Regions from separate parts of the Paenibacillus sp. 01T47 genome, predicted to be linked through region 1. Evidence: riboswitches for the same ligand, from Rfam matches in the RefSeq annotation. Region 1 holds a riboswitch; each other region holds the start of a gene.

Region 1 (2,267 bases):
TGACGTTAGGTACTATTTTACGATGCCGCGGTATTGTGAAAGAAATGATGTTCATCGCATTGGGGATAAATGTTCTGCATATTACTTTAAATTATCTGGTGCTGATGGAGCCCTTCGGCTTACCTAATTTAGGCGTAGAAGGAGTAGCAGCATCCACGTGGCTAACCCGTGCCATAGGGATGATCGCTTATTTGATTTTATGTATTCGAAGCTTGGAGTATAAGGTTGGCTTGATTAGTCCATTTAAGTTTCAAAGAAAAAATATTGGCCTTATATTTAAACTAGGTATTCCTTCGGCAGGTGAGCATGTTTCTTATAATCTTTCACAGGTTGTAATCACATATCTAGTCACGCTGATCGGTACGGCAGCGTTAACGACAAAAATTTATTCGCAGAGCATAACTTCTTTTGTTTTTGTTTTTTCAATGGCAATAGGTCAAGGAACGCAAATTATTGTTGGACATCTGATTGGAGCCCATCAGAAGGATGATGCTTATCGATCCAGTATTCAAAGTTTGAAGCTGGCGTTCGTCATTTCGCTTGCGCTTGGTATTTGTATTTATAGCTTCTCAGGTCTATTGCTCAGCCTCTTTACTAATGATGCGGAAATTATATTGTTAGGCAAGCAGCTCATGTTGTTATCGATTATGCTGGAGCCGGCTCGGGCTTGCAACATGGTGCTTATCAGTTGTCTAAATGCGGCTGGAGATGTGAAATTTCCTGTTGCTGCCGGGTTAGTATCCATGTGGGGGATTAGTGTGCCGCTGGCATACGTGTTCGGGATTGTGTTCGACATGGGGTTGGTAGGAATATGGCTGGCCTTTTCAATCGATGAATGGATAAGAGCATTACTGATGTTCTACAGATGGAGGAGACGTTCTTGGCAGAAGGTCGATATTTTGGCGAAACTTGCTTAACTAGAAAGAGTAACTGTATGAAAATACGGATACTCTTTTTTTGTGTTTAAACCGTTATATTTTGAAAATGTGATTGGAAATTCATCTATTTTAATTACAAAAAAATCAGCACCTTTGACAAAAATCATGTAGTGAACAGCTAAATAAATAATAATAATGAAGAAAAATGAAAGTATTCTAATAAACCAATTGCAGGATTATGGTAAAAACAATCGAATTTAACGATACTATAAGGTTTATTGACATGCCGAGTTCTGTATATCGGAAACGGGGGAACCACCTAGGGTGAATTGCTTAATGTATTTTTTTAAGCATAGGGATCTTCAACCGAACCCATAAGCTAACCTCGTAGGCACCGAAGGGAGAAGTTGTTTTGAAGAAGGGTTTTATTTTATTGTTATCCTGCTTGCTGCTGCTTACTGGAGGAGGAAGCGTGCTTGCAGATAAGTCGGACAAGTCAGTGCTTACGAATTCCATTAGCGAGGTTGTTGGAACTCCTTATAAATGGGGAGGCACAACGAGCAAAGGGTTTGACTGCTCGGGTTTTATTCTACATATCTTTAATCAATTTGATGTTAAGCTGCCTAGAACATCTCAATCGCAATCAGACACAGGCACAGAGGTCAATAAAGATGAACTACGCGTGGGTGATCTTGTGTTCTTCAACACAAGCGGCAAAGGCGTTTCTCATGCGGGCATTTACATTGGGGATGGGAAATTTGCTCATTCTTCTACAAGCAAAGGGGTTACGATTACAAATCTTAACGATTCTTATTACGCAAAACGTTATGTAACAGCAAGGCGTGTCGTAACAGAAGATACATTTGCTGCGATGATGGAGTCTAAATAATGTGTAATGATTTTAAAAACCACCTTACGAGGTGGTTTTTTTTATGTAACCATTTATTAAGTATTTGTTAAAGGGTTGTAAGCCAATAATTCGCAAGCTTACAATGTAAATAACATGAGTAATGGAATGAGGTTATAGGATTGAAAAGAGGAACAATCGCATCTTTGGTAGAGGTACTAGCTGTATCTACTAAACTAGGACTAACCTCATTTGGGGGTCCGATAGCCCATCTGGGTTATTTTCACAATGAGTATATTCGTCGCCGTAAATGGATGGATGAACGTAGTTATGCAGACCTCGTTGCTTTATGTCAGTTTCTACCCGGACCAGCCAGCAGTCAAGTTGGGATCGGTATAGGGATAGTTAGGGCTGGGTTATTGGGCGGACTAGTGGCTTGGTTAGGGTTCACACTGCCATCGATCATAGCATTAGTGGCCTTTGCTTTTTTGCTGCAAGGATTTGATCTTGGAAACACAGGCTGGATTCATGGATTGAAAATT
Region 2 (2,267 bases), on a different contig from region 1:
AAAGGCAGTGTTCAGAAATTTTTAGTGCAAGCGCAAATCGATAATTTGAATATGGCGATTTCAGAGTTCAAAGTGACCATCGTTGATCCTAATGATAAGGAAACGACAATCGACAGCCGCAGCCAGGATGATGATGATTTTAAAGAGTTCGTCGAAAAAGACACCTTTTGGTTCAGTTCCAAGCTCGTTTCCTACGATTTTAAAAATGCTGGAAAATACAAGGTACAGTTTTGGATGCAGCAAAAAAACAACGATCCACAGCTCATTTCTGAAAAAATCGTTACTGCAAAATAAATCTTTTTTTCGATTGCCCAAAGGGGCTGTTCTCATGAACAGCCTCCTTTGTCTATTTCTGCCGCTCTATCTGGAGCAGCAGCTAGGCTGTCTGAATCTACGCTTATTCACGAGTGATATAGATGAGATTTTTCTAATTTATGAGGAGCAAAATGGTGAAATACCGCCGTTTACGGCACTTTAAGCTAGTCCTTGCGATATAGCGCCTAAAGGACAAATCGGTATATTTTACACAACATCCACATAATTAATGAAATTGACTCCATGTATTTAGTTAGAAAGCACTACTATGGCGTGTTTATATTACAGAAAGAACGGTTTAACGAAGCAAATTGTCAAAAGGTTACATGAGAATTATTAGAAATTGCCACTAAAGGCAGGAGATCATTGAAAATAATCGAATATTTCTCAAAGCAATAAAAAAACTGCCTAATTCCCTATTGGGATACGGGGGAACCACTTTGGGTGAATTGATTCCGACGTTTGAGTTTTTTTCAAACGCCCGAGGAATCATAGGGAGCCTTCAACCGAACCCCACAGCTAACCTCGTCGGCATTGGAAGGAGTTTCACAATTGAAGAAGATTACCGCATTAATCCTGGGTCTCGTTCTCGTGCTCGCTTTTCAAGCGGGAAGCGCTTTCGCTGACTCAAAATTGAACGGAATTGTTAATGATCTTATTGGCACTCCGTACAAAAGCGGCGGAACGTCGTCGAAAGGTTTTGATTGCTCCGGCTTCACGAGCTATGTGTTCGAGAAAATGGGCATTGAGCTTTCACGTACTTCTGGTTCGCAAGCAAAAGAAGGTACAAAGGTCGCTAAGGCTGACCTCATTGCGGGAGATCTTGTGTTCTTCGACACAGTTGGCGGCAATAATAGCGCCATATCCCATGTTGGCATTTACATTGGAGATGGCAAGTTTGTACATTCATCCTCGAGCAGAGGCGTTGTAACTGACAAACTTAACTCCGAGTACTATGAGGGACGATATGTAACTGCTCGTCGTATCATGGATGCTGATTCATACCAAGCCAACGTTGACGTAAAATAGAGCAGCCTAATCCCTCTTCTTGAGGGTTGAACGGGTAGACTCATCTAGCAAAGCCGCAGTTTTTTGTCCTCTGACGACAAATGACTTGCGGCTTTGCTGTTTCATTCCAGCTGGAATGCGGCCGTTCAATGTTGCGCTTATGGAAGGAGCTATCACTGATGTATTTGTTTATTCACCGCAAGGATTTGCGTATTGCAGATTTGCGCGCTTTTGATTATTTGAAGAAAAAAGAGAAACAAGGCATTCATTTGCTAATCATAGATCCCGTTATTACAGGAGATGGCCGTTTAACTAGTCATAGCGGCCGGAATTTCATGGCGCAAGCCGCCTCGCTTCTGCACAACTATTCTAATGCAGGAAAGGAACTGCATGTGCTTTATGGTAATCCTGCTGCGATCACCGAAGCTCTGCTGCATGCGCATCCTATTGATGAGGTTATTGTTCATACAGACTATACGCCTTACTCACGGCAGCGAGATGAGCAGCTTGGGCTAATCACACGCAGCCTTGGCCGCCGCTGGATGTCTATTGCCGATTCACCTCTTGCTGATCTAGATGCTTTCCCGGCATTTGCTCGAAAAATGGATCCATACAAGGTTTTCACACCCTTTTATCGCAAGTGGAGCAGCTTTATGCTGGAGTGCTATAGCCCAATGAGTGAAACGACGATTCATGAGCTTGCTACCTTAAGCGAAATTAATGCCAAGGTTGCGCAGTCCTTCGCTTTGCCCGAATCCGTTTCATGCGCCCTAGGCGGCACAAACGTGCAAGGATCGTCCAAAGGATTATCCAAGCTGGAACGGTTCGTACGAGAACGCCTTGCCTCTTATTCGGAGAGCAGGGACGCCTATGCCGATGATCATACAAGCCAGCTTGCACGTTTCCTTAATACGGGCGCCATCTCCGCCCGCCAAGCCTACGAA
Region 3 (2,267 bases), on a different contig from region 1:
TCATTCACGACAAGAGCGTTAACCAATACGTTAAGATGAGCATTTTTAATGGAATAACCTGCAGGAGGCTTGGGCTGCCAATCGCCATTAGGCAATATTTGCCCGCCTATGAATTCAGTTCCGCTGAAATTTCCTGCAGTTAGAAAGGCAATAGCTTCTTTTGCTTTATCTGCATCTGATAGCTGTTCCCCCTCAAGCTTCAAGTTCCAAGCTACGACTTTCCCGCTATGCATATGTAGATAAACATATCCGCTGCCGCCGCCTACGAATTTAAGATCAACCTGAAACGTATCTGTAGGAAACATGGGGTCATATTTATCCGTATATGCTTTGACTAGCTCATATTTAGATAAGTAGCCATTCATAATTTTATCGGTTTGATGTACGGCTTTAGCCGATTTCACCTTCAAGCCTGTTTCTTTTTCAACAAATGCAGACGCCTTATCCTCCGCCGCTGATTTCGCAATGACCTTGGTATTCATTTCGCCAGATGAGATAGCCGTAATCATTGGAACGATTTGTACGGCCCCATAAATAATAAAGCAAGCAACTGCTGCCCATATAAATCGTTTCCATTCATTGGGTTTAATAGAATCAATCATAGTTTCACCTCAACTGTCTTCATAATAAATAGCTCATTTTATTACCTTAACATATGAATCCCTAAATTATCCAATGAAAATGACCGTTTGTTTTCAAAAAAATGCGAAATAACGATGTCCAGCAAGCTAGCTATGTGCTGGTTCGTCCCATTGCCCTAATTTGAGCTAATATCGTCCTGTTTGTCATAAACGTCACCTTTATATCAGGAGTGCTTAGGGATTATAATCGTTATCGTCATACTAATTGCATAGCATAGCCGAATTTCCTAAGGAAATCGGGGGAACCATAAAGTTGTCTAAATGGATGAGCCTGCTGAAAGCAAAGCAGTTCAACATTAGATAGCATGGGGTGAATTTTAGCGGTGAAGCATCGTCTTCTTCCGCTGAATAGGGCTGCCTGTCCAGGCCCGAATCCGTCAGCTAACCTCGAAGGCGTATTGGAACAGGACTCATCGCACGAGCACTTGAGTTTCCAGTGCTTTTTTTTATGCTTAAAAACAATAAATGACAATATGACATAATCAAAAAGAAGGGAAATGAATGAAGGTTAGTTGGAATGTTTTGAAGTGGTCACCCCCGCGTATTTTGGTAAGTGGATTCGCTCTTATTATATTGCTGGGTGCCTTATTATTATCCATGCCTTTTGCATCGGTAAGCGGTGAGAGATTGCCTTTTATAGATGCGCTGTTTACGGCAACTTCGGCAACCTGTGTAACAGGGTTAGTTGTCGTTGATACCGGAACTTATTTCTCTATATGGGGTCAAATCATATTAATGTGCCTGTTCCAGCTTGGCGGACTCGGATTTATGACGATGGCGACGCTGGTAGCGCTCGTACTTCGCAAGAGGATTTCGCTGCGTGAGCGGCTTTTGCTGCAGGAATCCATGAACCAGTCGAGCATGGAAGGCATCGTGCGTTTGATTAGACGCGTTATTGTGTATTCATTGACAATAGAGCTTATTGGCGCTGCGTTGTTTGCTTCGAGGTTTGCATTTGATATGCCGCTGGGCAAAGCGATTTATTTTGGAGCCTTTCATGCGGTTTCATTGTTTAACAATGCTGGTTTTGATATTTTTGGGAACTATCGCAGCTTGACCTTATACGTTTCTGATCCAGTCGTCAATATTGCAGCTATGATGCTGATCATTTCGGGCGGACTTGGCTTTGTCGTTATGTCGGACCTGATGGAGTTCCGCAAAAACCGCAAGCTGTCGCTGCACAGCAAGGTCGTGCTATCTATGACAGGAACACTTATTGCAGTAGGGACACTCGTCATATTTATTTTTGAATTCTCGAATTCGAAGACACTGGGCTCTCTGGACTGGGGCGGGAAAATTTTGTCCTCGTTCTTCCAGTCGGTAACGCCGCGGACGGCAGGAGCCAATACGCTTGATTATACGGCTATCCGGCAAGCGACGATGTTTTTCACCATTATATTAATGTTTATTGGCGCCTCGCCCGGCTCGACGGGCGGCGGCATCAAAACAACAACCTTTGCAACGCTGGTCGGCGCTGTATTTGCAATGATTAGAGGACGAGAGGACATCGTTCTTTTCCGTTACAGATTAGGCAAAGACAGAATTTTTAAAGCACTCACGATTACTTTGATCTCTTTATCGCTTGTCATTATTGTAACGATGATCTTGTCGATGACGGAGGATCAA

What was found. Region 1 has a riboswitch for cyclic di-AMP ahead of AC1DOV_RS06220 (C40 family peptidase). Riboswitches for the same ligand answer to the same signal wherever they lie in the genome.
Region 2: it holds a riboswitch for cyclic di-AMP, as region 1 does, so the genes downstream of both, AC1DOV_RS30990 (C40 family peptidase) here and AC1DOV_RS06220 (C40 family peptidase) in region 1, are expected to answer to the same signal.
Region 3: it holds a riboswitch for cyclic di-AMP, as region 1 does, so the genes downstream of both, AC1DOV_RS12460 (TrkH family potassium uptake protein) here and AC1DOV_RS06220 (C40 family peptidase) in region 1, are expected to answer to the same signal.

Annotation. Positions count from the first base shown of each region.
Region 1 is NZ_JBFTPA010000002.1:475,122-477,388, reverse strand. It holds gene AC1DOV_RS06225 (MATE family efflux transporter) at 1-917, shown strand, start outside; cyclic di-AMP (ydaO/yuaA leader) riboswitch at 1,153-1,287, shown strand; gene AC1DOV_RS06220 (C40 family peptidase) at 1,291-1,767, shown strand; gene AC1DOV_RS06215 (chromate transporter) at 1,902-2,267, shown strand, end outside.
Region 2 is NZ_JBFTPA010000026.1:42,350-44,616, forward strand. It holds gene AC1DOV_RS30980 (hypothetical protein) at 1-294, shown strand, start outside; gene AC1DOV_RS30985 (hypothetical protein) at 329-478, shown strand; cyclic di-AMP (ydaO/yuaA leader) riboswitch at 711-864, shown strand; gene AC1DOV_RS30990 (C40 family peptidase) at 868-1,344, shown strand; gene AC1DOV_RS30995 (FAD-binding domain-containing protein) at 1,503-2,267, shown strand, end outside.
Region 3 is NZ_JBFTPA010000005.1:98,390-100,656, forward strand. It holds gene AC1DOV_RS12455 (CPBP family intramembrane glutamic endopeptidase) at 1-602, opposite strand, end outside; cyclic di-AMP (ydaO/yuaA leader) riboswitch at 848-1,052, shown strand; gene AC1DOV_RS12460 (TrkH family potassium uptake protein) at 1,143-2,267, shown strand, end outside.